Regions from separate parts of the Clostridium estertheticum genome, predicted to be linked through region 3. Evidence: riboswitches for the same ligand, from Rfam matches in the RefSeq annotation. Region 3 holds a riboswitch; each other region holds the start of a gene.
The links. A riboswitch is a leader RNA that binds a small molecule or an ion and turns the genes downstream of it on or off. The one in region 3 is predicted to bind S-adenosylmethionine.
Positions count from the first base shown of each region.

Region 1 (8,091 bases), 990 kb from region 3:
CAAAACAGATTTTTGTTGTAGCAGGTGAAGAATATAATAGAAGCTCAGATTTTTTTAATGAAAATATACGTGATTATGAATATGAAACAATAGTAGAAATCGCAATGGAAGCTTTGAATTATGATGATATTGTGCTAATTAATGCACCATTTACAAAAGAAATACGAGATTTAAACTATATTAAAAAATTAAAGGTAGCATTAAAAGATAAGAACGCATCTTTAGTAATTATTTGGGTAGAAACTTCAATCGAAGTAACGAGGCAGAGAATGATTGAGAGAAATTCTGATAGGGATACATGGAAACTTGCGAATTGGAATGAATATGTAACAGGAATTAATTTTGATGTTCCTATTGCGTTGGATGATCCGTGTATAAAAGATGATTTACTTATATTCCAAAACTCTTCTGAGGAAGAATTCGAAGGTTCCTTAACAAAAACAATAGATATACTGGAAGAATCATCGGGTAGAAAATAAATATAATAACAAAGGAGTATGTTAGTATGGAAAGTAATAGTTTGATAAAAAGCAGATCTACTTTTATAGGAAAGACTTTGTGCCTAATGGCAGTTGGATTACTAATAACATTTATAGTTGGTCTGTTTACGAGTAACTATATAATGAATGTATCTACAACAGTAATTTACGGGGCTATGATTCTTGAACTAGTCATGGTTATAACATTAGTTAAGATAGTTGCTAAAATGTCTACAGCATCTGCAATATTTTGGTTTTTAGTTTATTCAGCTTTAAATGGTGTAACATTGAGTATAGTTTTTTTAACTGTAAACCAAGGTCAATTAATTACTGTGTTTGCTTTAACTTCATTAATGTTTTTAAGCAGTGGAATGGTAGGGATAACAACAAAAAAAGACTTAAGTGCAATAGGCCAATTTGCCATGATGTTTGTAATAGGTTTAATTTTACTTACTATTATGCAGATGTTTTTCGTTTCTTCCACATTCGATTTAGGTGTATGTCTCTTAGGTATAATAGTATTTGGGGCATTAACAGCATATGACATGCAGAAAATAAAGCGTATGCAAGTACAAAGTAATGATATGCATGGGGTTGTGCTTGCGGCATTAACTTTATATTTAGACTTTATAAATATATTTTTGTTTGTACTTAGGTTATTTAGTAGGAGATAATAGTTAAGAGAAGGGGAGAGTTAAATTGAAAAAAGTTGCAGTTTTTTTAGCAGAAGGATTTGAAGAGGGTGAAGCATTATTTGTAGTTGATGTTTTAAGAAGGGCAGAATTTCAATGTAATTTGGTAAGCATCAATGAAGAAATGGTAAAAGGTTCTCATGGTATTGTGGTACTAGCGGATAAAATTATAAGTGATGAAATAAAAGAATACGATATGATTGTTTTACCTGGTGGATTACCTGGTGCAAGCAATTTAAGAGATGATGAAAGGGTTATTGAATTAGTAAAATATTTTGATAAAGTACCGGAAAAGTTTGTTGCAGCTATTTGCGCAGCACCGATGATTCTAGAAAAGGCAGGAATTATCAAGGGACGCACAGTAACATCATATCCTGGAGAGGAATATACTACATTGCTTAAAGATGCAAATTATGTTGAAGATATTGTTGTTGTAGATGATCACTTGATCACTAGCAGAGGACCAGCTTCTGTCCTACCATTTGCTTATACATTAGTAGATGCATTAGGTGGCAATAGTAGTTTGTTAAAGCAAGGAATGCTTTATAATATGGTAAAAGAAAGTCAATTCGAGTAGATAAAATGAAATGATTGAACTTAATCTTAAAAAGTGTTATGCTATCTATGGTAAACTAAGTAGAATATCTCTACTAGATAAAATTCAAGTATAAAATTACAATTGAGAAGAAAATACATTGAAGAGCTTATTTAATAGGCTCTTTTTTAGTGATAAAGAGAGGTAATAATATGATAAAAGTTGATAATTTGTCCTACTCGTTTCCGCAAAAGGATCTATATAAGAACATTTCATTTACATTAGAAGATGGTCAACATTGTGCTTTTATAGGAACAAATGGTTGTGGAAAAAGTACACTTATAGATATAATTATGGATCCAGAAAAATATATGTTCGATGGAAAGCTTGAGATGGACTCAGATTGTAGAATAGGCTATGTAAGTCAATTCTCACAGCTTGGCGAAACAAAAGAAATTACAGTTTTCGAATATATTGGTGAAAAGTTTATTAAACTGCAAAATGAAATAACATCTATTTGTAGCGAAATGGAAACATCTTCAGATATTGAACCTTTACTAGAAAAGTACCAACAAACTTTAGATGCATTTGGTGCAATTAATGGGGATAATTTCGAAAACAATATTAATAAAAACCTAAATCTTGCAAACTTAAGCAAGTATAAAGATCTAATGATATCTGAACTTAGTGGTGGAGAATTTAAGCTTATTCAAGTAATTAAGGAAATGTTAAATAGTCCAGAATTAATGATTATGGATGAACCCGATGTGTTTTTAGACTTTGGAAACCTTAATTCTCTTAAAGATCTAATTAATTCACACGTTGGAACAATGTTAATTATTACGCACAACAGATATCTATTGAATCATTGTTTTAACAAAATTCTGCATCTTGAAAACATGGAGCTCCAAGAGTTTGATGGAAGCTATATTGAGTATAACTTCTCTTTACTCCAAACGAAAATTGAACTGCAAGAATTAGCTACTTCTGATGAGGAAGAATTTTGGAGAAATGAGATGTTGATAAAAAAACTAAGATATCTCGCAACTGAGCATACTGAAGCTGCTAGAGGAAAATCTCTAAATGCTAGAGTTAAAATCCAAGAAAGATTAGAAAAACGTAGAATTAAAGCGCCATTTGTAGATATTAAAGAGCCGAGTATCAGTTTTGTTACAGATAATGAAATGGAAGAAACAATTGTTTTAAAAGTTAATGATTACAGTGCTCGCTTTGATGATATACTTTTAGAAAATGTTAACTTTGAGATTAAATCTACCGATAAAGTAGCTCTTGTCGGATTAAATGGTACCGGTAAAACAACCTTAGTTCAAGAAATCTTTAAAAATAATAATGATTCTATTGAGATAAACCAGCAGGTTGAAGTGGCTTATTTATCTCAACTTCAAGGCAAAACATTAAATGAGTCTAATACTATACTTGAAGAATTTTTTGATGTTGGTTTTAAAACTTATGAAGAGATTAAGTCATATATTTCTGGTTATGGTTTTGAAGAAGAAATCATTAATCAAAAGATAGAGTCTTTATCTGGTGGAGAAAAAAATATGCTTCAACTGGCTAAAATTTCTGCTAGTAATGCAAATTTGTTGATTCTTGATGAACCGACAAGTCATTTAGACACCTATTCACAAATAGCACTAGAAAAAGCCATAGAAGACTATAAAGGTGCGATTTTAATGATTTCTCATGATTTTTATACTATAGTAAATTGTATGGATTTTGTTTTAATCATTGAGGATAAAACAATTAGAAAAATGAGCATGCGAAAGTTTAGGAAGATGATTTATGCTAGTTATTTTGACAAAGACTACTTAGAAATTGAACAAAAGAAAAAATTAGTTGAAACTAAAATAGCATTAGCTTTAAAAGGGACTGATATTGAGCTTGCAAAAGTTTTATCTGATGAGTTAGAAGGGCTGATTAAGTTACTCTAAATTTAGTGAGTAGTTAAGAGTACTAGTTTACGGATAGAGAAGATAATTGGAGTGATTATCAGATAAAAGTATTGACATAATCATATTTAGTGATTAAAATTTAGATAAGTTAATTTAATATTGATAACAATCTTGTTCTTATCAAGAGAGGTGGAGGGACTGGCCCTATGAAACCCAACAACCGGCATTCTCATTCGAATGTAACGGTGTTAATTCCTGCAGAAATGAAATATATTTCTGGAAGATAAGAAAAGACGCAGATTTTATTTGTGTGCTGCTTTTCTTTTGAAAAGTGGCTTTTGTTTTTTTATGGAAAATAATAGGAGGTGGCGGTTTTGAAAACAGACTGTAATAACTTGGAGACAATAATGGTTCACGGAAGTGGTGAATGGGAAGATCAAACAGGGTGTATAAGTATTCCAATATATCAAAGTGCAACATTTAAACATAAGGGATTAAACCAAAGTACTGGTTATGATTATTCAAGGCTCCAAAATCCTACTAGGGAAGAGCTTGAAAAAACTATAGCGAAACTTGAAGGTGGAAAGGAAGGTTTAGCATTCTCAACTGGTATGGCAGCAATAGACTGTGTTGCAAGACTATTAAAACCAGGAGAACATATAATAATATCAGATGATTTGTATGGTGGAACTTATAGGCTTTTTGAAGATGTATATAAAGTTTATGGTATTGAATCAACATATGTAGATACAACAGACCTAGAAAAAATTACAATGGAATTAAAGGATAATACAAAAGCTATTTACATGGAAACTCCTTCTAACCCAATGATGAAAGTCAGTGATATAGGGAAAATATCAGCTTTAGCAAAAGAAAAAGGTTTAATTACAATAGTAGACAATACTTTTCTTACACCTTATTTTCAAAGACCAATGGATTTTGGTGCAGATATAGTAGTTCATAGTGGAACAAAATTTTTAGGTGGACACAACGATACTCTGGCAGGTCTTTTGGTAGCTAGTAGAGAAGATTTAATTGAAAAATTAAGGTTTACTCAAGTTTCCATTGGAGCTACTCTTTCACCTTTTGATAGTTGGCTCATACTCAGAGGTATAAAAACTCTTGCAATAAGGCTTGAAAAACAGCAAGAAAATGCAAAACACATTGCTTTGTGGCTTAAAAACTGTGATGCTGTTGAAAAAGTATATTATCCGGGATTTAAAGAGCATGAAGGTTATGAAATTTCATTAAAGCAGACAAGTGGATTCGGATCAATAATTTCATTTACGGTTAAGGAAAAGAAAGCTATAGGCAAAGTACTTGAAGAAGTTGAAATTGTAACTTTTGCTGAAAGTCTTGGTGGAGTAGAGAGTCTTATAACTTATCCATATCTTCAAACACATGCGTCTATTCCTGAAGAAATAAGAAATAGAATGGGTGTTACTGATAAGCTTTTAAGGCTTTCAGTAGGCATAGAAAATGTAAATGATATTATATATGATCTAAGCAAAAGCTTAAATTAGTTCTCTTAGGCGATTTCATTGTCTCTTCTAGATAGGATCATTGATATACTCTAAAATTAGAGTTATAGTTATAGTGTTAATATTGTGATAAAGAACTATAAACCATATTAGCAATCTTTATACCTTAAAGTTAATTAAGGTATAAAGGTTGCTTTTTCTTATATCATATCCAACATAAGCCATTATGTTGGTTGTTTATCATGTCGATTTGAATGCTTTAGAAAACATGGTGTTATATATTAGGAGGGATTTTATGTACAAGCAAGCGGAAAACAAAGTAGGAATGATTACAAAGACAATTGAAACAGAGGTTATAGTATGTGGAGGTGGTACTGCTGGTATTATTACAGCACTAACAGCTGCAGAAAATGGTGCTAAAGTTATTTTGCTTGAAAAGGGAAATAATTGTTATCCACCACGTACTTTTATTGGAGCAATAGGTTCGAAAGTACAGAAGGAACATGGAGTAGAAATAGATAGGAATGAAATTGTAAATGAATTATGTCGTCATGCCTGTTATAGGGTAGATCAAAGATTAATTAATCTTTGGGCAGATGAAAGTGGAGAGATGATAGATTGGTTGGGAAGCATAATGATAGATAATGGTATGAAAGTTACTCTTGAAACTGATATCAATAAGAATATGGATATAAAAGAGTGGTCAACCTGTCATTGTTTTTATAATGATAATATGGAAAACAAAAAAAGACCTGTAAAAATACTTGAAGAAAGAATGAAAGCACATGGGGTCGATATAAGGACAAGAACTCCAATGATTCAGTTGATAAGGGATGATGATAAAGTAGTAGGTGTTATTGCTAAAAATTCAGATGGAGAATATATTCAAATAAATGCAAGTAAGGGAGTTGTACTTGCCACAGGTGGCTATTCCAATAATATGGAAATGTTAAAGGAATTAAATCCAATTGCTGCATTTAATATAAGTTCACTTCCATTAACACCAGGTGTAACAGGTGATGGAATTAAAGCTGCTAAAAAAATAGGAGCTGAAATGGATCTTATTTCGACGGCAATGATTTTTGATCGTGGAGCAGTTAAGCCAGGAAAAGTTGCGGGAGAACCATTTGAAGATAAATTGTTTTGGTTAGGTAGTCAGCCATTCCTTAAGGTAAATAAATTAGGTGAGCGTTATACAAATGAATCAGTTCCATATGATTTTTGTATACATGCTGCTAGTATGCAACCAGGTAAAGTGTGGTGTTCTATATTTGATTCAAATTGGATGGAAGATGTACTTAAATTTCACACAATTGGTTGTTCACGAGTGGTACTTCCAGAAGATATTGAAAAATATCCATGTAATTTTAATGTGAAAATTGTAGAAGGAATGAATGAACAATTGTTAAAAGCTGGTTATATGCAACAGGCGAATACAATTGAAGAACTTGCTGAAAAATTAATGCTTCCTCCTAAAACATTAGAAGCAAATATATACCATTATAATGAATTATGTGAAAAAGGTGAAGATGAAGATTTCGGAAAGACATCTTTTCGTATGAGACCTATTATTAAGGCCCCATTTTATGGCATAACAGTAGGTGGAAATTTATTGTGCACATTAGATGGTTTGAGAATTAATACAGATATGCAAGTATTAGATACAAATATGGAGCCAATTAAAGGTTTATTTGCAGTTGGAAATGATAGTGGTGGCTTCTTTGCATATTCGTATCCAGAACTAACTCCAGGAGTTGCAGCAGGAAGATCTATGACATTTGGTCGCCATGTGGGTAAATATCTAGCAGATTTATAGTTACATTCATTTTAAGAAGGGGTCTCGTCAACATTTCTCTGAATTACACCAATAAGAAATATTGACGAGTTATCCTATTATATATAAGCTTTCTTAAATTATATTTCTCAAACGGTACAATGATATTAAAAAAACAACCAATAAATGTAAAAATAATTATTAACTTAATTTAATATAATTAACTTCTTTAAAGCTATTTATCACTAAATCTGCCATGGAAATGTCTTGACTTCCTGCAGCACCGCTATTAATTCCTACACATTTCATACCTGCTTTTTTAGCAGCACGAACCCCATTATGAGAATCCTCAATAACTATACAATTTTCCGGGCTTACCCCAAGCTTCTGTGAAGCAAAAAGAAATATATCTGGTTCAGGTTTGCTTCTCTGTACATAGTCACCGGTAACAAAAATTTCAAAGTATTCTTCTATTTGAAATTTACTTGCAATAGCCATAATTACATTTAGTGGAGAGGATGATGCAATGGCTAGCTTTATACCATTCTCATGAAAGTCTTTTATTAGCTCTTTCACCCCATCAATAAGAGTTATATCGCATTCATCTGAATTAAGGTATTTAAAATATTTACTTCGATCATATTCAATTAATTCATCAAGAGTTTGATTAAGCTTATGTTTATTTTTTAGAGCTTCCCACATATAACGAGAGGTTGCTCCTACAAAAGAGTGATGCTCATCGTCTGTAACCTCTATGCCTAATTTTTTATAAGTCTCATTTTCCAGCTTCATATGTGCTGGTTCACTATCAATAATTACTCCATCCATATCAAATATAACTGCTTTTAGAATAAAATCACCCTGAATTTTATCCAAACTCATCATCTCCCTATAACTATAGCATTTGAAATAATATATATTCTATCCAATTTAAACGTATCCTACTCAAGTACAAGGATAAATACATTATTCAATGTTAAGGGAGGAGTTAACATTAATTTATAATGCAATAAATTGTTAGATAGTTCGCTCGCTTATAGTAGTGAATATGTTTACATTTTTTTGTATGATTTTATTTGTAAATATTTCTTAGATTAACACGATATTATAGTATATTGTATTTTATTAAATCGTAAAAAACTAAAGAAGATATTTTAAGGAGGAAACATTGTTGAAAAAGAAAATTAGCACTAAAATAGTTATTGCTATAGTGAGTT
Region 1 is NZ_CP015756.1:720,385-728,475, forward strand. It holds gene A7L45_RS03455 (P-loop nucleotide/nucleoside kinase family protein) at 1-479, shown strand, start outside; gene A7L45_RS03460 (Bax inhibitor-1/YccA family protein) at 506-1,153, shown strand; gene A7L45_RS03465 (DJ-1 family glyoxalase III) at 1,179-1,748, shown strand; gene A7L45_RS03470 (ABC-F family ATP-binding cassette domain-containing protein) at 1,919-3,658, shown strand; SAM riboswitch class I at 3,794-3,909, shown strand; gene A7L45_RS03475 (trans-sulfuration enzyme family protein) at 4,027-5,142, shown strand; gene A7L45_RS03480 (FAD-dependent oxidoreductase) at 5,396-6,916, shown strand; gene A7L45_RS03485 (HAD family hydrolase) at 7,076-7,750, opposite strand; gene A7L45_RS03490 (methyl-accepting chemotaxis protein) at 8,046-8,091, shown strand, end outside.
Region 1: another riboswitch for S-adenosylmethionine. It lies ahead of A7L45_RS03475 (trans-sulfuration enzyme family protein); the one in region 3 lies ahead of A7L45_RS20800 (methionine ABC transporter ATP-binding protein).

Region 2 (8,091 bases), 530 kb from region 3:
TAGCTGCAGTGGCATCTATAACAGCAAATAATAAAAGTAAAATTGCAAGCAAGCAGGAAGCAGTACAAAAGGAACAAGCGAATGCAGGTAATGTAAATGGAGGGAATCAAAAGAAATACGATGGTGCTCTTCAAGTGAAAAAAGAAAATATAGCTAAGACTAAAGAACTTAAACCAGTGCCTAACATAAAAAGTGTAGCAACTGCTGCAGTTTCTAGCTCAGTTAATGCTCAATTTGCAAATCCAGTGGCTAATGGGCTACTCGCAAGAGCATATTCAAAAGAAATTGATTCAGTAGTGTTTAAGACTGATGGAAGCTATAGAACAAATTTAGGAGTTGACATTCAAGCTAAAACAGGTGAGCCGGTGGTTGCGGTAATGGATGGAATAGTTAAAGAAGTTGGTACTGATGTTGTAGGTCAAAATGGGAATATGGTTGTAATAGATCATCAAAATGGCCTTGTTACTAAATATACTAGCTTAAGTGAAAAAATATTAGTAAAAAAGGGCGATAAAATAAGTAAGAAACAGCAAATTGGTACAGTGGGAAACTCTAGTTTAAATTCATATAAAGAAGTATATGGTTCTCATTTGCATTTTGAAGTTTTGCAAAATAATACGAATATTGATCCTGCTAAATATATAAAATATGATAAATACCAATCCACAAAAACAAAATAAAAAATATGACCATTTCAATTAGTTGTTTTTCCGAAATATATGGTCAGATGACTAATTGGAATGGAATTTAAAAGCAAGGTATTGCATATTTATTAATATAGAAGGGTTTAGGAGGTAACACTTTGAAAGACTATATTGAAGACAGAGTATTGGAAGTTGCTAAGTATATTATTGAGTCAAAATCCACAATAAGAAGAACCGCCAAGGTATTTGGAGTTAGCAAGAGTACTATACACAAAGACATGACTGAGAGATTACCAACATTGAATCCTAAAATTGCTAGTGAGGCAAAAACAATTTTAGATTTAAATAAAGCTGAAAGACATATTAGAGGTGGAGATGCAACTAGGCTTAAATATAAGGCAATTGAAGGATAAAACATTTCAAACTAAAAACTATAAAAAATATTATTGGTAAAAAAGGATATTTTTATGGCTTTATGTAATAGAGTTTAGTATAATCTAATTATTCTAATATACTAAAGAGCAGGAGTGAGTTTTGAGATGTTTTTTTTAAAAATGGGCACGGACATGGGAATTGATTTAGGAACAGCAACAGTACTTGTATATATCAAAGGAAAAGGCGTTATTTTAAAAGAACCTTCTGTTGTTGCCATAGATAGAAGTAATAATAGGGTATTAGCAGTTGGAGAAGAAGCTAGGCAAATGATAGGAAGAACGCCGGGAAATATTGTGGCAATACGTCCTATGAGGGACGGTGTTATTTCAGATTATGATATAACTGAAAAAATGTTAAAACACTTTATAAAGAAGGCTTGTGGTAAAAGAAGATTATCCGCTCCAAGGGTTGTGATTTGCGTCCCTTGTGAGTCAACTGAAGTGGAAAGAAGAGCAGTCGAAGATGCAGCTAGAAATGCAGGAGCTAAAAAAGTTCAACTTATAGAGGAACCTTTAGCGGCAGCGATAGGAGCTGGACTCGACATTAGTAAAGCAAGTGGTAATATGGTTATTGATATTGGTGGAGGTACTACCGATATTGCGGTTATTTCTTTAGGAGGCATGGTCGTACGTGAATCTATTAAAGTAGCTGGAGACAGGTTTGATGAAAATATCATAAAATATATTAGGAAAAAGCATAAATTAATGATTGGAGAGAGAACTGCAGAGGATTTAAAAATCAACATAGGTTGTGCTTATAGACAAGATGAAGAGGAAAGCATGGAGATAAGAGGAAGGGACTTAGTTACAGGTCTTCCGAAAAATCTGGCAGTAACATCCGAGGAAATGAGAGAAGCTTTAAAAGAGGCAGTATCGCAAATAGCGGGATGTGCACATTCAGTGTTAGAAAAAACACCGCCTGAGTTATCGGCGGATATAGCTGATAAAGGTATAATTATGACTGGTGGAGGTTCATTGTTAAAGGGACTCGACAAATTAATACAAGAGGTTACTAAGGTTCCAGTATATTTGGCTGAGGACCCGATATCATGTGTAGCACTCGGAACAGGTAAAGTATTGGATTACGTGGATAAATTAGGTAATTCATTTGGTGGATATAACAATTATTTATCAAAGTAAAAAGTGTAAACAAGCTATAAAAATAAGCAATACAATTATTCTAATAATTGTATTGCTTATTTTTATATATTTTAAAAAAATTAAAACATTATTAATTATTATAGATAAAGTAATTAGAGCATGTTAATAGGAATTAAATTGTTTTGATCAGTGGTAAGTGAGTATAAATAATATGAATGTATAAGGGATCTACTTAAAACATTAGCAATTTCCATTACTAAACTAAGTCTTATGTTTCTATTAGTGAATAATTCACTATCATTACTTGAATCTACTATACCAACTAATGAGATATTGCCTACTTTAGGAAGGTTTTTACCTACGCCTTTACCAGGATGGATTGGATAATTCCTAGCTTGGATTTCACCAATATTTGCAATATCGCCGAGACAAGCATCAACACCTATGATAGTGCAGTTTGGATGTTTAGCGTTTATTTCAGATAACTTACTATCTATGTTTAAGGCATGAATTGGATTATCTATAGTGCCATAAACGGGTAATGGAAAGGAACTATTCTTTAAAAAGGTACCAACCAAAGGTCCAAGGCAATCACCTATACATCTATCGGTACCTATGCAAACGACTAGAGTGTTTTTGTCAATATAGTCTTTTAGAAAATTAGAAATTGTATAGTATGCTAAAGGGTCTTTATAATGGGTTTTAGCTTTGCTCAAGAAATATACCTCCTTGCATTTCTGCCTTTGAAAAACAATTCTTATTTATTTTCCTATGAATCATTTATATGAATAAACTCCCAGCATTATTATTATAAAGAATAAAAAAATCATTAATTGGCAAATAATCTATATATAATAATTATTTGGGGTGATATTTTATGAAAAGAATTAATTCGTTATTCATTATTATATTCTCAACTTTAGTAAGTGTGATTAGCATGGTTTCATATCATTACTATGTTAATAATTTGCATAAACCTGAGGTGGCTGAGTATACAAAACATTCTAATTCAAGAACAACTAATAATGATGGGGTTAAAGTGCTTATAAGGGATAATATGCAGGATAAAAAATTGAGTAGTAATTATAAAAAAGAAGAAGAAAAGGTGAGCGGTAGTAGCTCAAATGTAATTTCATCAGATCTAGATACTAAAAAAAATGAGGAGGAGAAGGATAGTCTAGAAAATTATTATAAGTATATAGAAAAAAATGAAAAAGCAGTTTTTAAAGTATCCGCATCAAAAATAGAAGAAAATTTAACTACTTCTGATAAAATCAAGTTATTGTATGTAAGTATGAAGTTAGATAAAGAGGAGTATAAGAAAGTGAAGGAATATTTATATGCTAAAGATGTTGAGGGAGGGGTTCTTAAAGCACTTAAATTATTGAAAAAAGATTTATCGGAAAAAGAATATGACAAAGTTCGGAAAGTTGCTGGAAGGTTTATAGATATGAACTTGGCAGAAGAACTGAATTAACTATATTTAGGTAGGTTATATAAAAAAACTCTTGAATAATAAAAAGTTGTATTAGCGTTTAATACTGAGTAAATATGAGAATGATATAGTAATGTAGAGAAGAAGTCGTTTATTTAAGGAAAATAAATTTGTAATTTATTTTTTTAAGTTGTATAATAATCCTTGTCGACACGGCAAAACGATATATTAATAATGTGCTGGCATGGCTCAACGGTAGAGCAGCTGACTTGTAATCAGCAGGTTGTAGGTTCAATTCCTATTGCCAGCTTCACATATGGAGGAGTTCCCGAGTGGCCAAAGGGGGCAGACTGTAAATCTGTTACGTAATGTTTCGATGGTTCGAATCCATCCTCCTCCACCATTTATCGTGTTTATTTAATTCTGGGAGCATAGCTCAGCTGGGAGAGCATCTGCCTTACAAGCAGAGGGTCACAGGTTCGAACCCTGTTGTTCCCACCATAACAATTTTTTTATAATCGAATAAGTATATGCTAGCATGGCTCAACGGTAGAGCAGCTGACTTGTAATCAGCAGGTTGTAGGTTCAATTCCTATTGCTAGCTCCACATATGGAGGAGTTCCCGAGTGGCCAAAGGGGGCAGACTGTAAATCTGTTACGTAATGTTTCGATGGTTCGAATCCATCCTCCTCCACCAAAAGACATCAATAGATGTCTTTTTTTACTTATTTAATCTAAAAGAATTGATATGTTGACACTGCTGATTGCATGTGGTAGTATAATGAAAACTTAATATTGATAACTCTTATCAAGAGAGGTGGAGGGAAAAAGGCCCTATGAAACCCGGCAACCGGTGCTATGCACCATGGTGCCAATTCCTGCAGTTATAATCTGCAAGATAAGGGAGATGGATAAAACACCTCTTCTTATTTTTGGAAGGGGTTTTATTTTTATAAAAAATTATTATTTAGCATTAGAAAGGAGAATTAATATGAAAAGATTATTCACATCAGAATCAGTTACAGAAGGACATCCAGATAAAATTTGTGACCAAATTTCAGATGCTGTACTTGATGCTATATTAGAACAAGATCCTTACGCTAGAGTTGCTTGTGAAACTGCAGTTACTACTGGAATGGTATTGGTTATGGGAGAGATAACAACTAATTGTTATGTAGATGTTCCTAAAGTTGTTAGAAATACTATTGAAGGTATAGGATACACTAGAGCGAAATATGGTTTCGATGCTAGTACATGCGCAGTAATTACATCTATTAATGAACAATCATCAGATATAGCTATGGGTGTTGATGAAGACTTAGAGTCTAAGGAAGGCCGTACATCGAAAGTTGATTCAATAGGCGCTGGAGATCAAGGTATGATGTTTGGGTTTGCCACTAATGAGACACCAGAGTATATGCCTCTTCCAATTTCTATGGCACATAGATTAGCAAGAAGATTAAGTGAAGTAAGGAAAGATGGTACATTAAAATACTTGAGACCAGATGGAAAAACTCAAGTTACTGTAGAGTATGAAGACAATAAACCAGTTAGAATAGATACTATTGTTATTTCAACTCAACATGGAGTAGAAGCAACTCATGATCAAATTGAAAAAGATTTAATAGAAAACGTAATAAAGCCAATAGTTCCAAGTGAATTATTAGATGAAAATACGAAATATTATATAAATCCTACAGGTAGATTTGTTATCGGAGGACCACAAGGTGATTCTGGTTTAACAGGAAGAAAAATAATAGTTGATACTTATGGAGGATCTGGTAGACATGGCGGTGGATGTTTCTCAGGAAAAGATCCAACGAAAGTTGATAGATCAGCTGCATATGCTGCAAGATGGGTTGCTAAAAATTTAGTAGCTGCAGGGGTTTCAGATAAATTAGAAATTCAGTTAGCTTATGCTATAGGTGTAGCCAAGCCAGTATCTATAGAAGCAGAAACTTTTGGAACAGGAAAAATTTCTGACGATAAAATAGTTGCAATAATCGAAAAAGTATTTGATTTAAGACCAGCTGTTATTATAAGAGAATTAGATCTTAGAAAACCTATTTATAAACAAGTAGCAGCTTATGGACATTTTGGAAGAAATGATTTGGATTTAAGTTGGGAAAAATTAAATAAGGTTGATGAAATAAAAAAATATTTATAATATAAGTAAAAAAGGATGACAATTAATAATTGTTATCCTTCTTTTGCGTATATAATTATTAATTTTAAAGTAAAACAATTATAAAACCATATTTATTATGCAATTTATGGATTATTAATTAGAATTTTGATAAAACTTAAGATAGAGGTATACTATTGATAAAAGTTGTATAACACATATGATATAATATTATTATATAAATTTATAAATAGGGGAGATTTTATGTCAGAAATACAAGGAACAATCGAAGATATAGTATTTCATAATGAAGACAATGGATATATGATTGCTCATTTAAATGATAATAAAAAACAAATAACCGTGGTTGGCGTTGTGCCATATATAAGTGAAGGTCAGAATCTGAAGTTAACTGGAGAGTGGGTCAATCATCCTCAATTTGGTAAACAATTTAAGATAGTCCAATGTGAGGAAATTATACCTAGCTCACTTATGGGTATAGAAAAATATTTATCTTCAGGAGTTATTCAGGGAATAGGACCTGTAACTGCTAAAAAAATAGTACAGCGCTTTGGCGAAGATACTATGAATATATTAGATAATGAGATAGAAAAATTAAAAGAAATTGATGGTATAGGACAAAAAAAGATTCAGTTAATATTTGAATCTTACGCAAAGCAACGAGAAGTAAAAAATATTATGATATTTCTTCAAACATATGGAGTAACACCTAGCCAATGTGTAAAAATATATAAAAAGTATGGAGCAGAATCGATAAAAGTAGTTCAAGATAATCCTTATGTACTAACTGAAACTATTTCCGGTGTAGGATTTAAAATTGCAGATAAGATAGCGCGGAGTTTAGGGATTGATAAAGAATCACCTTTTAGAATACAAAGTGGGATTAATTATGTGGTTAATGAATTCTGTGCTATGGGAAACACTTATATGCCCCTTTTTAAATTGTATAAGCAATCTAAAAACATTCTTGGGGTTACTGATGAAGAAATTGAGAAAAATATTTATGATAATGTATTGAACGGGAAATTGAAGATTGAGAATATAGATGAAGAAGACTGCGTTTTTACTATGCCTTTTTATTATTGTGAATTAAGTATAACTAAAAAAATTATAACCTTATCTATAGAAGAGTATGAAGAATTAGAAATAGATATAGAAGAAAAAATTAATGATTTTGAGAACGAAAAAAATATACAATTTGCGACTTCTCAAAGAAGTGCAATTTGCGGGGCTATGGAAAATAGTATTGAAATTATAACAGGAGGACCAGGTACAGGTAAAACAACTATAATCAATTGCATTATAGAAATGTTTGAAAAAGCAGGACTTAAAGTGTATATGGCTGCTCCCACAGGACGCGCTGCGAAAAGGATGACTGAAGCTACTGGGCGTGAAGCGAAAACAATACATAGACTGCTAGAGCTTGGGATAGGTGGAGATGACAGTTCGCAGTTTACTAAAAGCGAGGAATCTCCACTTGATTGTGATGTATTAATTGTTGATGAAGCATCTATGATAGACATAATGCTTATGAATAGTTTGTTAAATGCGATTACAATAGGGACTAGACTTATAATAGTTGGTGACGTTGATCAGTTACCATCAGTTGGACCGGGTAACGTTCTGAGAGACCTTATTGATAGCAAAAGTGTTAAGGTGGTTAAACTTAAGGAGATTTTTAGGCAAGCACAGGAAAGTATGATTATTGTAAATGCCCATAAGATTAATAATGGTGAAATGCCTATTCTAAATAAAAAGGGTAAAGATTTTTATTTTATTGAAAACAATGAACCGGAGAAAACTTTAAATAACATAATAGCTTTAATAAATACAAGATTACCTAATTTTAATAAAGAGTGGGATAAAATGAAGAACATTCAAATATTATCACCCATGAGGAAAGGCATACTCGGCATAGAAAATTTAAATATCGAACTTCAGAAAATATTAAATCCTAAAATTAAAGGTAAAAAAGAAAAAGAATTTAGAAATACCATATTTAGAGTTGGTGACAAGGTTATGCAAATAAAAAATAATTACTCTATGAAGTGGCATAAAATGAACGCAAAGGCAGATGATGGCACTGGAATTTTTAATGGTGATGTAGGTTATGTAGAAGATATTAATGATGATAATGAGAATGTTGTTGTCATTTTTGATGATGATAAGCGCGTAGAATACGAGGGTGTGAATTTAGATGAACTAATGCTTGCTTATGCTATAACGATACATAAGAGTCAAGGAAGTGAGTTTGAAGTTGTAATTATGCCTATGTTTATGGGGCCACCACTTTTAATGAATAGAAATTTGCTATATACAGGTATAACTAGG
Region 2 is NZ_CP015756.1:261,071-269,161, forward strand. It holds gene A7L45_RS01240 (M23 family metallopeptidase) at 1-680, shown strand, start outside; gene spoIIID (sporulation transcriptional regulator SpoIIID) at 803-1,057, shown strand; gene mreB (rod shape-determining protein) at 1,184-2,218, shown strand; gene yyaC (spore protease YyaC) at 2,332-2,895, opposite strand; gene A7L45_RS01260 (hypothetical protein) at 3,057-3,656, shown strand; tRNA gene A7L45_RS01265 (tRNA-Thr) at 3,853-3,924, shown strand; tRNA gene A7L45_RS01270 (tRNA-Tyr) at 3,933-4,017, shown strand; tRNA gene A7L45_RS01275 (tRNA-Val) at 4,040-4,115, shown strand; tRNA gene A7L45_RS01280 (tRNA-Thr) at 4,147-4,221, shown strand; tRNA gene A7L45_RS01285 (tRNA-Tyr) at 4,227-4,311, shown strand; SAM riboswitch class I at 4,417-4,519, shown strand; gene metK (methionine adenosyltransferase) at 4,606-5,781, shown strand; gene recD2 (SF1B family DNA helicase RecD2) at 6,004-8,091, shown strand, end outside.
Region 2: another riboswitch for S-adenosylmethionine. It lies ahead of metK (methionine adenosyltransferase); the one in region 3 lies ahead of A7L45_RS20800 (methionine ABC transporter ATP-binding protein).

Region 3 (8,091 bases):
CTAATAATGTTAATTAAAAAGGGTAAATGTTATTTTAACATTTACCCTTTTTAATTAAATTTTGCTAGTTATGAGTATTAGTATTAGTTTTAGGAGTGTTATTTGATTTAGGCGTATTTACGTTAGTGCCATTGCTGTTATTAGTATTTGTTCCAGTAGCGGTGCCAGTGCCGGTTCCAGTTCCAGTACCAGTACCAGTACCAGTACCAGTTCCAGTGCCGGTCCCAGTTCCGGTTCCGGTTCCAGTCCCAGTACTGGTTCCAGTTCCATTGCCAGTTCCGGTATTAGTCCCAGTGCCAGTACCATCAGTTTTCGTAGGTGTCTTTTCTTTTGCAGGTGTTTCTAAATTAGATTTTTTATTGGTAGTTTTTTGATCATAATTTAGCTTGTTTTTACTTGTATTACTTGATTGATAGTTATCGTCGCTTTTTAAGTTGCTACCATTTGGGTTTAGAGCGATGTATAACGTATCCATTAATACTCCGTTTTTATCAATTACCGTATTAGGTCGGGTGAAGTCCTTTTGAACTAAACCTTGATGTAGATATTCCATATACTCTTTCCATATTTGACCAGGTTCCCTAGCTCCAAACATGTCCTGAGCAGTTGGTGTATCATCTCCTACCCATACAGAGGTTGTATAGTAGGGAGTATACCCTATAAACCAACAATCTTTTGATTCGTCAGTAGTTCCTGTTTTGCCTGCAGCATAAGGATAGTCATTAAGGGATAAACGATTTCCTGTTGAATAACTTTCTGTTAATACACTCTTTAAAGTATCAGTCATAAGGTAAGAAGCACCACTATCATAAACCTTAGTTTGATTATATTTGTTTTCAAACAATACTTGATTAATTACTGTATTAGTTATTTTACTTACGTTTGTTGGTTCTATAAATTTACCGTTTCTCGAAAGGGTTGAATAACCTGAAGCCATTTCAACAGGGGTGACACCCTTTGTAAAACCACCAATTCCAACTACGGGGTATTCCTCAGGGGTTATATATTTGAAACTCATATTTTGCAAATATTTCAGCGATTTCTTTACACCATTGTCTTTTACTAATCTAACTGGAATGGTGTTTATAGATATATCAAGTGCATATTTCAAAGATACAGAACCACGGAATATATGGTCATCATTATTTACTTTATCTATTGGTGCATCTACATATGCACTTGCTGGAATATATCCTCTTTCAAATGCAGGAGTATATGCTATTAATGGCTTTATAGAGGAACCGGGCTGTCTTACCCCTAAAGAGGCCCTGTTAAAGGTGTTGCCATATTGACTTCTGCCTCCAACTATAGCTACAACTTCTCCTGTGTTATTATCTATTGTGACGCTTGCACCTTGTTTTTTATATAAACCAGAGGTGTTAGATGTTTGTGAATAGTTAGCTAGTTTATTATCTACTACACTTTGTAATTTTTCTTGCTTTGCAGTATCAATAGATGTGTCTATTCTATATCCCCCACTAAGAAGAGTTTTTTCCTTGTCCGCATATTCAGTTTTATACTTAGCAAAATAAGTTTCACTATCTTTATCACTACTAAAAGAATATTTTGGAACAAAACCATCTTGCTCCATTAATTTCAGTGTCGCATTATGAACGGCATATTCAACACTGTAGTCTATAGGTGCTGTTTTTGTATAAGGCTTTACATTTAATTTAATAACTTCTGCTTTTGCGGTATCAAATTCTATTTGTGATATCTTCCCTAAACTTAACATCTTATCTAAAACTAAATTTCTTCTATTTAGTGCATTATCCATGTGCTTAATAGGGTTATAGTAAGATGGATTGTTAGGAATCGACGCAAGTAGAGCTATTTGTGAAACATCTAAGGCTCTGTTACTCTTTTGAAAGTAAAATTGCGCAGCACTTTCAATGCTATAACAGCCATTACCGTAGTTTATGTTATTTACATAATATTCTAATATTTGTGCTTTGGAATATTTTTTTTCTAAATCTAGTGATATAACAGACTCTTCTAATTTTCTCCATATAGTTACGTCAAATGTAAGAAATACATTTCTTGCTAATTGTTGTGTTATTGTAGAACCACCTTGAAGCACAGATCCTTTGGATTTTATATATACCCAAATGGATCTTCGTATACCTTTATAGTCTATACCATTATGTTCATAAAACCTCTCATCTTCAATTGAAGTGACTGCTTGGCTTATATATGGATTCAAGTCAGCATCTTTTGTATAATAATATGAGTTGGTCTTAAATTCTTTTAATAATACGCCTTTATTATCGTAAACTTGAGTTGGCTTTCTGGTATTAAAAGCAGTGTCATTTATATTTTTGGCTATGGTGTTACCGGCTGCAATTGTTGATTTTATTTTAGCATTATATTTAATATAAATATATCCTGAAGCTGCTGAAACTGATAAGAAAATTACAACAAAAAATATCAATAAACATTTAACAACCTTTTTCCAAAGTTTCTTTTTGACTTTTGTTGGTTCTATGATTTTTGCATTATCATTCATTAATATTCCTCCTTTTTTTTTATCCTACAAAAAAGAAATTGTCCAGGTGGGGTCCTTGGACTATTATGATTTTTGTATACACAATGGAGGTGCCGTTTTGTGTAAGGTGTATTTGGATGAGTAGTAAGGTATAAGTAGTCGCCACGAGTAATGTTCTATTTTAAATTAAAAAATTGTATCTGAGAAACTATATATAAGAAAACACTGTAAGTTCTTATTATACTATTAAAAAAGGTATAATGTTATGTAAATATAATACAATTATTTTACATTATTGTCAATAAGATGGTAACAAACTGATTGGTACTCATTATTTGTTAATTATAATTAAATATAGCAAGGCGAAATATTATAAGAATAAGCGCTAAATTATACAATATATACCATAATATTATATATTATTATTATTTATATACTAATAATATATAATATGATAAAGTTTTTCAATAATAAACCGAATATTTATATATGCAAATGTATTTAAGGAAGCAATTAAAATCTAGTAAATTAGATAAGGAAGATTGACATTATAAATAACATATATTATGATGAAATGGAATTAGAGAAATAAGTAGATTATGAAAAGAACATGGGGAAAATAAATCGAGAAAAATCAATAAAAAATTAATTCAGAGGAGATGTTTTTATGGATAAGTATGTTTGTTTGGTATGTGGGTATGAATATGATCCAGAGGTAGGAGATCCAGACGGCGGAATAGCACCAGGTACTAAGTTTGCAGATATTCCAGAAGATTGGGTTTGTCCACTATGTGGAGTTTCAAAATCAGATTTTGAAAAAGTAGAATAAAAACAAAATACGATTAATATAATGTAATTTAAAAGCCAGGTATATTTAATAATAAACGATTAAATATATCTGGTTTTTTGTAGTTCATAAAAAGAAACTGCGGTTTGAAATGCGAAGTAATAATTTGCATTAATAAATGGCTTTATTTGAGACTAAGTGTGAGTATAAATATCAAGTGATATTGATACTTATACTCATTTATGGTATAGTAAATTGAATTAGTATATAGTAGTTGTCCATTAAGGAGATATATGTATGGGAATAATTAAGTCAGTATTTTATTTTATTATAGCCGGGATATTTGAAATAGGCGGGGGTTACTTTGTATGGATATGGTTGCGGGAGGGTAAAAGCATTTGGTACGGAATTTGTGGAGCTATAGCACTTATTGTATATGGTGTAATTCCGACGTTGCAACCTCCAAGTGCTAATTTTGGTAGAGTCTATGCCACATATGGTGGTATCTTTATTGTATTATCAATATTATGGGGATGGAAGATAGATAATATAATTCCTGATAAATTTGATTTGATAGGTGGCACTATAGCAGTAATTGGAGCTGTTATTATTATGTATGCTCCAAGAGGGTAGAATTTGATGAAGAATAAAATTTCAAAAAAAGAATTAAGGTTATTTCTTTACATATTAAACATATAGTGATACTATAGATATAATTTAATAAGTTAGTTATTCTCATCAAGAGAGATAGAGGGACCGGCCCGATGATATCTCGGCAACCATCAGGCGATAATTGCCTGAATAGGTGCTAATTCCTGCGTTAAGTCAATAGTAACTTAGCGGAAGATGAGAGAGGTGTCGTTGAATATTTATACCTCTTTCATCGTTATTGGTGAAAGAGGTTTTTTGATTTTTTATAAATTAAAATTTAATAATGTCTTATCAAGAGAGGTGGAGGGACTGGCCCAATGAAACCCGACAACCAGTATCGCAAGATACATGGTGTTAAATCCTGCAGCATGGCTGCAAGATAAGAATAAGTTTGGAAGTAGTGCCCAAGTTTATTCTTGGGCACTATTTTTTAGGAAAATATATAACAATGGTTACAATAAAATAAAAATGAATTGTAAGGCATAAAGAGGAGCAGAGATATTATGATTAAAGTTAGTGGTGTAAGCAAAAGTTTTTCAGAGGTAAAAGTGTTAAGTAATGTTTCATTTACAGTAGATAAGGGTGACATTTATGGTGTTATTGGGCATAGTGGCGCGGGAAAGTCTACTTTGCTTAGATGTTTTAATGGGCTTGAGACATATGATACAGGAACTATTAACATAATGGGCAAGGTGGTTAATGAGCTAAGCCGTAACGAGCTTCGTGAGTTTAGAAAAGATGTAGGAATTATATTTCAAAGTTTTAACCTTATTAATAGTAAAAATGTTTTTGACAATATAGCATTTCCACTTGAAGTATGGGGGAATGATAAGAGCTATATTAAGGAAAGAGTAGATGCCTTAATAGATTTAGTAGGTCTTAATGATAAAGTGAAAACAAACGTAAAGCAGTTAAGTGGAGGTCAAAAGCAAAGAGTTGGAATAGCAAGGGCATTAGCGCTGAATCCTAAAATACTACTTTGCGATGAGGCGACTTCTGCATTAGATCCTAAAACTACAAAATCTATATTACAGCTTTTAAGAGATATAAATAATAAATTTAATATAACAATCGTCGTAGTTACCCATCAGATGGAAGTGGTAAAAGAAATTTGTAATAAATTCATTCTTCTAGAAGGTGGTAAAATTAAAAGTCACGGATTTACGGATGAATTATTTATTAAACCAACAAAAGAGATGAAAATACTTATTGGTGAGGAAGAATTATTACCAAGTATTGGTTACAACATTAAAATATTTTTCACAAAGGAAATTACCCAAAGTTGCTTAATAACATCACTAGCAAGAGAACTTGAAATTGATTTTTCAATAGTATGGGGAAGGCTTGAAAAATTTCGGGATAGTGTAATGGGTAGCCTTATTATAAATACGAATGAGGAAAATAAAGAAAAAATATTAAAATATTTAGATGACAGATCTATAGAGTGGGAAATTAATTTTGAATTAGAACAAGATGAATTAAATAAGGAGGGAGTATAAATGACATTTCAAGAAATTTTAATACAAATTTTACTGCCTGCATTATTAGACACAATGTACATGGTAGTAATATCTACGATTTTCACAGTGATTTTAGGATTTATTACAGCGGTTGGGTTAATTATAACTGGGCCTAAAGGGCTAAGGCCAAACAGCTTAGTTTATAAAAGCTTAAATTTAGTAGTTAACATACTTCGTTCTTTCCCGTTTATAATACTCATGATATCTATATTCCCTTTAACAAAGTTAATCGTTGGAACTACAATAGGTACTAATGCAGCTATAGTTCCACTAACTCTTGGAGCAGCTCCTTTTGCTGCAAGAATAATAGAGTCAGCACTACTTGAGGTGGATTATGGAATTATTGAAGCAGCCAAATCCTTTGGTGCAAAAACTCACCAAATTATATTTAAAGTTATGTTAAAAGAAGCAATGCCATCTATAGTTCTTGGAATTACTTTAACTGTTATAAATATTATAGGATATTCTGCTATGGCAGGAACAGTTGGAGGTGGAGGTCTTGGAGATGTAGCACAAAAATATGGGTATTATAGATTTCAGACGGACATAATGATATATACGGTAATAATATTAATTATAATTGTGCAAGTCATACAAGCATTAGGAAATTTATTGTATAGAAAAATGATTAAATAAGATATTAGTGATATTTAACATCAAATATGATGATTAATTATAAATTACAAAAAAAGAAAGATTAAGAGGGGGATTTAAAATGAAAAAAATATTAAGCATATTATTATTAGTAGTTGTAATTTTTACATTAGGTGGTTGTGGGACAAAGAAAGAGGCAGTAACAACTGATAAAAAAATTATCAAAGTAGGTGCTTCACCAATTCCTCATAAAGAAATATTAGAAGTTGTAAAACCAATCCTTGCGAAAGAGGGGTATACTCTTCAAATAGTGGAATTTAATGATTTTGTAACACCAAACACGGCACTTGCTGAGAAGCAACTTGATGCAAATTTCTTTCAACACGTACCTTATTTAACAGAATTTAGTAAATCAAAAGGGTTAGATCTGGCTTGGACTGTAAAGGTCCATATTGAACCTATGGCTTTGTATTCTGCTAAATATAAAAAACTTAGTGATATAAAAAATGGAGCAAGTATTGCTATTCCAAATGATCCTACAAATGGCGCAAGAGCACTTAGAGTACTTGAAAAAGCAGGGTTAATAAAATTAAAAACTGGAGACCTTATTTCCAAAATTGATATTACAGAAAATAAAAAGAAATTGAATATAAAAGAATTGGAAGCTCCACAACTTCCAAGAGTTTTAAAAGATGTAGATGCAGCGGTTATAAATTCAAATTATGCATTGACAGCTAAATTAAAATTAACAGATGCACTAGCAGTTGAAGCAAAGGATTCACCTTATGCAAATGTACTTGCTGTTAGAAAAGAAGATAAAGATAAGCCTTATATAAAGGCACTTTCAAAAGCATTAACTTCTCCAGAAGTTAAGAAATTTATTTTAAGTAAATATAAGGGCGCTGTAATTCCAGCATTTTAAATTTAGTTTAAATAATTATAATAGTTTAACAAAATAAAATCACTTTGCTTTGAGCTTAATAGTTTAAAGTAAGGTGATTTTACAATACGATTACATAAGAAGAGGAGATTTTAATATGGAGATCAAGCAATTCTGTGCGCGGTATTCAATGGATAGGGTGGGGACAAATTCATTAAAGTGGGATGCTTTAGATAAGCGTTATGGTGACAAAAATTTAATCCCTATGTGGGTGGCAGATATGGAATTTAGGGCGCCAGAAGTAGTGGTAAATGCAATGAAGAAGAGAATTGAACATGGGATATTTGGGTATTCTTATGTACCTGACTCCTACTATAATTCTTTCATTAATTGGGAAAGGAATCAGCATAATTATGAAGTAGATAAAAAGTGGATACGTTTTTCAACTGGTGTTGTTGTATCTTTATATTGGTTTGTTAATGCATTTACAAAGTTTGGTGACTCTGTAATTATTCTTACTCCTGTGTATTACCCGTTCCACGATGCAGTTAAAGATACCGGAAGAAGATTAATTACATCTGAATTAATAAATGTAAATGGAGTATATACCATTGATTTTGAAGATTTCGAGAGAAATATCATGGAAAATGATGTTAAATTGTTTATCCAGTGCTCTCCACATAATCCAGTTGGTAGGGTTTGGACAGAAAAAGAATTGGATAAAATTTTATCTATATGTAAAAGATATAATGTGCTTGTTGTATCAGATGAAATACATCAAGATATTATAATTGGAGAAAATGTGCAAATACCTGCAGCTATTGTAAGTGGTGCAAAGTATGCAGACAATATAATAACAGTTACAGCACCATCAAAAACTTTTAACTTAGCCGGATTATTAAATTGTAACATAATTATATCTAATGAGAAGGTAATGGCAAGATATGATGCGTATTCGAAAACTATTAATAAAACAGAAGTTAATATTATGGGATTAACTGCAGCGGAGGCTGCTTATAATTATGGGGAAGAATGGTTAAAATCTCTGTTAGGGGTAATAAAACATAACTACAACCATGTTAAAGAAAGACTAGGTGATAAGGCACCCAAAATAGTTGTTACTCCGTTAGAAGGAACTTATCTTATTTGGGTAGATTTAAGGGGATATATAGAG
Region 3 is NZ_CP015756.1:4,486,910-4,495,000, reverse strand. It holds gene cbiM (cobalt transporter CbiM) at 1-17, shown strand, start outside; gene A7L45_RS22665 (transglycosylase domain-containing protein) at 65-2,506, opposite strand; gene rd (rubredoxin) at 3,153-3,314, shown strand; gene A7L45_RS20805 (YnfA family protein) at 3,570-3,905, shown strand; SAM riboswitch class I at 4,005-4,125, shown strand; SAM riboswitch class I at 4,209-4,309, shown strand; gene A7L45_RS20800 (methionine ABC transporter ATP-binding protein) at 4,427-5,422, shown strand; gene A7L45_RS20795 (methionine ABC transporter permease) at 5,423-6,079, shown strand; gene A7L45_RS20790 (MetQ/NlpA family ABC transporter substrate-binding protein) at 6,159-6,959, shown strand; gene A7L45_RS20785 (MalY/PatB family protein) at 7,075-8,091, shown strand, end outside.

Region 4 (8,091 bases), 1.3 Mb from region 3:
TTACATATGTTAGGTTTTATTATTATTTTTTTTGCTAAAATAGTTGAGGTTTCATTAACTACGATTAGAATAGTTCTTATAACTCGTGGTGAAAAATTCTATGGTTCTATTATTGGTTTTTTCGAAGTAATTATATGGTTATATATAATTGGTACAATGCTTGTTGGAATAAATGAAGCACCACTTAAAATGATCACTTATGCCTCAGGCTTTGCTTGTGGAAATTACATAGGTTGTATTTTAGAAGAAAAACTAGCATTAGGCTTAATTACTATAAATGCAATAGTGTCTGTTAAAGATGGGTATACATTAGCTGAGCTACTTAGAAAAGAAAATGTCGGTGTTACTATTGTTGATGCTGAAGGATTAAAAGAAGAAAAAAAGATGCTTATATTACATGTTAAAAGGAAAAGAAAATGTGAATTAATAAAATTAATATCAGATTCCCATATAAATGCTGTAATTTCTCTAATGGATACTAAAACTATATATGGCGGATATGGTATTAGAAAATAACTATCTAACTAAGGGGTGTATAAAATGTGTGAAAAACAAAAGATGCTAAATGGTGAAATCTATAATGCATATGATAAAGATTTAGTCCTTTTAAGAAATAAAGCAAGGCATCTTACAAAATTATATAATAATACTGAACCAGAAGATGTTACTGATAGAATAAATATTCTAAAAAAACTATTTGGGAAAATAGGTGATAATTTTGAAATAGAACCTCCTTTTAATTGTGATTACGGAAGTAATATTCACATTGGAGAAACCTTCTATGCCAATTTCAATTTTTTAGTTTTAGATGATGGACTTGTAACAATAGGAGACAATGTATTAATTGCTCCTAATGTAAGTATATTTACTGCAACTCACCTTCTTGATCCTAAGTTAAGGCCTAAAAATGCCGATTATACAAAAGCTGTAACTATAGGAAACAATGTATGGATTGGCGGTGGATGTATAATAAATCCAGGTATAACTATTGGTGATAATAGTGTAATAGGTTCTGGTAGCGTTGTTACAAAGGATATCCCAGCTAATGTTGTCGCTGTAGGAAACCCTTGTAAAATACTAAAAAAAATTGATTAGTATTCTAAAAAAGAAGGAGGTCAAACTACTGAAATATATTTCAGTAGTTTGACCTCCTTTTTTAATTTTAACCTACTCATTTGGATGATTATATATCATCCTGTCGTATACATGGTTAAAGCCCATTTTACGATAAAGATTTTTAGCCCTTTTATTATCAAGATCTACATGAAGGGACAGATTACCATCTGTTAGCTCAATTGCACGCCCTATAAGTTCCGACGCCACACCTCGCCCTTTATTACCCGGCTTAACACCAATATATGCAAGGTGGTAAGTTGGAATAAATCGTTCAAACCCCATATTTACTACAATACAGATACCCTGTTCTTCACCATTTCGTTTCGCTATTAATAAAAAGCCTTCCTTCATAGCTTTTTCTATAGCATCCACAGTCTCTCCCACTGAATCATTATAAGTAGACAACCAATCACGTGTCATCTCAAGCAGCTCTTCTTTGTTTTTATCATTAAAACTTTTAATCTCACACACTTCGATTTCACTTCTTGCATCATTTAAAATAATTAAATGTTTTCCATTACTTAGTTTCCCTTGATTTGCCTTTTTGATAAATGCTGCCATTGCATATGATTCCTTCCTGGATACCATAACACCTTCAACGTCTCTTAACATGTTAGCCGCATTTTTTAAATCAATTTCTTCAATCTCAATCATTTGGGCACGTGTATCCATAATTATTTTCTCAACTGTTGCAACTATACCTGTATAATCATCTTCCATGTATAAATTAGTTTTTGCAGTATCTTTTTCCTTGCTTTTAATCCCACCGATTTGCATCTTTCTAACGTACTCGTCCATTGAATCTTTCCACGACGGATTTGAACCACATATTAATTCAGGTAACTTACATAATTCTTCATGTACCCAACTCTTAATTAATCCACTATATACACTTGAAAGTGTATATCCAAGGCCTAATTGTATTGTAATTGTATCAGCTTTAAAATCCATACGTTCTAGGCACTCTCTTGTCATATCCTCTAGCACAAGATGGCTAATAATATTATTCAAATTCCATTCACACATCAAATACATGTTGTTTTTTTCTGCTATCTCTCTTAAATTAGAACGCGTAATAGTATCTTTTTTATCACGCATATCAAATAAAATAGATTTATCTATTCTGGAAATCTTCCATTTCTCTTGTTTAAATAAAGGAACCTTAATCTCAAGTTCATTTAACTTTGCAAATAACTGGACCGATTGTATGTAACACTCAGACCCATCAACTAAAATTTTTTTAAATCCATTAGCAATCGCATCTTTAACTAGAACTTCTGAAATACGATCATATTTATGTCCTGATGGATTAGCTCCTTCAAGTTTTAAATATATCTCTGAAATACCTAATGCCTTCTCTAATTTTTTTGCTCTCATTAACGGTGTTCTTCCACTTTTTCGCATAATCTCTCCTTCAACACTTAATTGTGATTAAATTCAAAAAACACTCCAACTTTTTAAACCTTTATAGTTAGCGTGCCCATTTTATTAAGCTATAATTATTTATATTATAACATTTTAAGCTTAAATCAGCAAATACAAGGTAAATCATCATCATCATCATTATATTAACACTTTTCAAAGATTAGTTAAAATTTACATTATTGTATAATTATAGCTGATTATGGACTTAATAAAGGATTGATTTTTTTCTTGTTTTATATATAATTATATTAGTAGAGTAAATTTATTTACAAGCTCGTTAGGGGGAAAGAAATGTCAGAAAAATCAAAAAATATTAAGCATTTAACATTGGTACCATTGGTATTAATGATTTTTACTTCAGTTTACGGATTTAATAACATTCCAAGATCATTTTATAAAATGGGTTATGCTGCTATTCCTTGGTATATCTTATCAGGAATAACGTTTTTTATACCTTTTGCTTTCATGATGGCTGAGTTCGGTGCAGCTTTTAAGGATGAAAAAGGTGGAATTTATTCATGGATGGCAAAGTCCGTAGGAGCTAAATTTGCCTTTATGGGAACGTTTATGTGGTATGCATCTTATGTAATCTGGATGGTTAATGTTGCGTCAACAGTTTGGGTTCCAATATCAAATGCGATATTTGGTACAGATACAACAAAGACTTGGGGTTTATTTGGATTAACGGGTCCTAAATTTTTAGGAATACTCGGAATATGTTGGATATTATTTGTTACAATTATATCAACTAAGGGATTAGATAAAATAAAAAAAGTAACTTCACTTGGAGGTACTGCAGTAGCATTATTAAATATAGTTTTATTTATTGGAGCTATTCTAGTCCTTGTAGGAAATCATGGTCATTTAGCTCAGCCAATAACTGGAATTAGTTCATTCATAGATTCACCAAATCCTAAATTTGTTGGGAATATACTTCAATCATTTGCATTCGTAGTATTTGCTATATTTGCTTATGGTGGTATTGAAGTTGTTGGAGGACTAGTTGATGAAACAGAAAATGCTGAAAAAAACTTCCCTAAAGGTGTTGTTATTTCAGCAATTATTATCTCAATTGGCTACTCACTTGGAATATTCCTTGTTGGTATATTTACTAACTGGTCTACTGTTATGACTGGCGATAACGTTAACTTAGCTAATGCTGGTTATGTAGTAATGAACAACCTAGGATATTCTCTTGGTAATGCATACGGTGCAACCCAAGTTACTTCAATAGCAATTGGACATGGTGTAGCTAGATTCGTTGGACTTTCAATGTTCCTAGCTTTATCTGGTGCTTTCTTTACACTAATGTTCTCACCATTAAAACAATTAATTGAGGGTACGCCACCTAAATTATGGCCTGGGAAAATGGCAGAAATGAAAAACGGAATGCCTCAAAATGCAATGTGGATTCAAGCCATAATAGTTTGTGTTATGATTTTCCTTGTTTCTGTTGTTGGTGGAGCTTCTATGAAAAAGTTCATTGAAATATTAGTTTCAATGACTAACGTAGCTATGACTCTTCCATACATGTTTATAGCATTTGCTTTTGCACCATTTAAGAAAAACAAAGCTATTGTTAAACCTTTTGAAATATTTAAAACTAACACAAGTGCTTTAATATGGACAATAGTAGTTATGTTCACTGTTGGATTTGCAAATTTCTTTTCAATAATACAACCAGCACTCGAAGGAGACTTACCAACAACCCTTTGGAGTGTAGGTGGTCCAATATTTTTTGCTGTAGTTGCAATAATAATATATTGGATCTATGAATGGAGATATATAAACAAATAACTAAAAAGTAAAAAAGATGATTTCTATATTAGTTAGAAACCATCTTTTTTTATTTTTTTAGGTTTACTTTATTAAATCAGCAAACTCACCATCTACGATATCTTTTAATAAGTTCGGGTTTAACTCTATTTGAAATCCTATTTTCCCAGCACTTACAATTATCTTATCTATTTCAAGTGCTCCTTTGTCAATAAATGTTTTATACTTTTTCTTCATACCTATGGGTGAACACCCACCTCTAATATATCCTGTACACTTTTGTAGATCTCTAAGGTCTAACATTTCTATGCTCTTTTCATTAGTTACTCTAGCTACTTTTTTAAAATCTATTTCTTGTCTGACAGGAATCACAATAACATAAATTTCTTTAGAATTTGCATGTGTAACTATGGTTTTATATAGGTATTTTTCATCTCTACCTATCTTCTTTGCCACAGATATCCCATCTACTTTATCATCTTTAACCTCATAGGTCATAACATTATATTCTATATTCATTTTATCTAAAATACGCATAACATTTGTTTTTATCATTGTTATCCCCTTTGTTTAAATTTATTTATAACATAAATTATTTCGTGGTTCTCTTCATTATATCCTCTTTCTGTCCCATCTGCACTAATACTCATAAGTATGTGTACTTTACATAAAAAAAACTGCCAACATGCTTCAGCAGTTTTTTAGAATATAATAATAACTTAACTTATAATACTTAATAAAATTTAATCATATTAATATCCGTAATTATAGCCTCTGCCTCCAAGTAAAGTTCCGATAATTAATATTCTAGCTATATCTTGAAGTCCCCCACCGCTGAAGCGACGTCTTCTCCTCATCATATCATCACCATCACCATCATCTCTGCAATCATCCTCATCATAATCATCCTTATGGTGCTCTTTGTACTTGTCAGCTATTTCTTTACAGACATGATCCATTTCCTCCTTGCTAGGGCAATACATCTTTCCATGTCTTGCAACCATCATATCGCAATGATGCTTTACCATCGGATGCATCCTATGGTAAACCTTAGGGTACATGCTTTTTAACTCATCATCATCTTCCTCACACATAGGCATATTCATCATTGGCATGTTCATCATTGGCATGTTCATCATGGACATATTCATCATAGGCATATTCGCCATAGGCATATTTCCCATAGGCATATTCCCCATTGGCATATTTCCCATTGGCATATTCGCCATAGGCATATCCTCCATTTCCATATCCTCCATTGGCATATTCTCCATTGGCATATTCATCATAGGCATATTCATCATGGGCATATTCATCATGGGCATATTCATCATGGGCATATTCATCATGGGCATATTCATCATAGACATACATTGTCCAAGATTTTCACAATTTTTACAACGATAATCGTACATAAGTACCTCCAAAATAATATTTATACTTTATATTATTCTATTTCCATTGTTTTGTTACCGCGAGCAGTACTTATTTGTTATAATATCACATTTACCTTTTATCTAGTTTTTAATCGACAATTTATTTTATTTCTGTACATATTAGTCTGTAAATTTGTTTTTAGACTATTGACAATATTCAATAAAAGCTTTATCATATCTTTAACAACTTAATACAAAATACTTATCAAGAGAGGTAGAGGGACTGGCCCGATGATACCCGACAACCAGCATTTATAGCGAAATGCAATGGTGTCAATTCCATCAGATTGTAAAATCTGAAAGATAAGGAAGATAGCAAATTTTATTATACAATTTTATTGTTTATTAAAGTTAATCGTGCTGCTTTCCTTATAGGAGAGTTGCTTTTTTTTTATAAACCTTTACGTATAAAAAACGAACATATATTTACAGTATAATTCAATAAATTAAAAATAATATTAAAGAGGAGAATTAATATGAGTGAGAGAAAATTAAGTTTCGAAACATTACAGGTACATGCAGGACAAGTCCCAGACCCTACTACTGGTTCAAGAGCAGTTCCAATTTATCAAACATCATCTTTTGTCTTTAAAAATGCAGATCATGCAGCAAATTTATTTCAATTAAAAGAGCCAGGTAATGTATATGCAAGAATAATGAATCCGACTACTGATGTTTTCGAAAAGAGGGTAGCTGCTCTTGAAGGTGGCGTTGCTGGACTTGCTACAGCTTCCGGACTAGCTGCAATATTCTATGCAATACTTAATGTAGCTAGCTGTGGCGATGAAATCGTAACTGCAAGTACACTCTATGGTGGTACTTATGAATTATTTAATGTTACACTTAGGAAACTTGGAATTAACGTAATATTTGTAGACCCAGATGATCCTGAAAACTTTAGAAAAGCAATAACAAACAAGACAAAAGCACTTTACGGTGAAACAATAGGGAATCCAAAAATAAATATTTTAGATATAGAAGCAGTAGCAAAAATCGCACACGAAAATAAAATACCACTTATTATTGACAGTACATTTGCAACTCCTTTCCTATGCCGTCCAATTGAATTTGGTGCTGATATAGTTATCCACTCCGCAACAAAGTTTATTGGTGGACATGGAACTACTATTGGTGGAATTATAGTTGATGGTGGTAAGTTTGATTGGAGGGCAAGCGGTAAGTTTCCTGATTTTACAACGCCTGATAAAAGCTACAATGGACTCGTATATGCAGACCTCGGTGCACCAGCATTTGCTTTAAAAGCTAGAGTTCAGCTTCTACGAAATACTGGCGCTACTCTTAGTCCCCAAAGTGCATTTTTATTTCTTCAGGGACTTGAATCATTGTCTTTAAGAGTTGAGAGGCACGTTTCAAACGCTAGAGCCGTAGTTGAATTCTTAAGTAAGCATCCAAGTGTTTCATGGATAAATTACCCAGAGCTCGAAGGAAGTAAATACAAAGATTTATCTAAAAAATATCTACCAAAAGGCGCAGGTTCAATATTTACTTTTGGAATAAAAGGCGGACTTGAGGCAGGAAAGAAATTTATTAACAGTGTAGAGTTATTCTCACTACTTGCAAATGTTGCTGATGCAAAATCACTTGTAATTCATCCTTCAAGCACAACTCACGCAGAGCTCAATGAGCAAGAACAAAAGGCTGCTGGAGTTACTACAGATTTGATAAGACTTTCAATTGGTGTAGAAGGTATTGATGACATTATATACGATTTAAATCAAGCCCTAGAAAAAGCAGTTAAATAGTCACAAAAATAATTTATGAATCTGTCATATTATAATACGCAAGATGCATTACCTAAGGAGGATTTAGATGCCAATAAAAATACCAGACAATCTTCCAGCATATAAGACTCTAAATAAAGAAAATGTTTTTACTATTACAGAAGACTGCGCATTTCATCAAGATATTAGGCCATTAAAAATTATAATTTTAAACCTAATGCCTACAAAGATTGATACAGAAACGCAACTTCTAAGACTTCTTGGTAACTCACCACTTCAGATTGATATAGTGCTTCTTCACCCAGAAAGTCATGACAGCAAAAATATATCACCTGAACATTTAATTAAATTTTACAATACTTTTGATGAAATAAAAGATTCTAAATTTGATGGAATGATAATAACAGGAGCACCTATTGAAAATGTTCCTTTTGAAGAAGTAGATTACTGGGATGAGCTAAAAAAAATCATGGACTGGAGCGTGCGCAATGTATTCTCCACCCTACATATTTGTTGGGGTGCGCAAGCTGGGCTTTATTATCATTATGGAGTTCAAAAACATAAACTATGCAAAAAACTGTTTGGAGTATTTAAAC
Region 4 is NZ_CP015756.1:1,065,252-1,073,342, reverse strand. It holds gene A7L45_RS05105 (DUF2179 domain-containing protein) at 7-516, shown strand; gene A7L45_RS05100 (sugar O-acetyltransferase) at 541-1,095, shown strand; gene A7L45_RS05095 (pyridoxal-phosphate dependent enzyme) at 1,168-2,520, opposite strand; gene yjeM (glutamate/gamma-aminobutyrate family transporter YjeM) at 2,833-4,338, shown strand; gene ybaK (Cys-tRNA(Pro) deacylase) at 4,402-4,872, opposite strand; gene A7L45_RS05080 (hypothetical protein) at 5,070-5,732, opposite strand; SAM riboswitch class I at 5,953-6,063, shown strand; gene A7L45_RS05075 (O-acetylhomoserine aminocarboxypropyltransferase/cysteine synthase family protein) at 6,230-7,516, shown strand; gene metA (homoserine O-acetyltransferase MetA) at 7,584-8,091, shown strand, end outside.
Region 4: another riboswitch for S-adenosylmethionine. It lies ahead of A7L45_RS05075 (O-acetylhomoserine aminocarboxypropyltransferase/cysteine synthase family protein); the one in region 3 lies ahead of A7L45_RS20800 (methionine ABC transporter ATP-binding protein).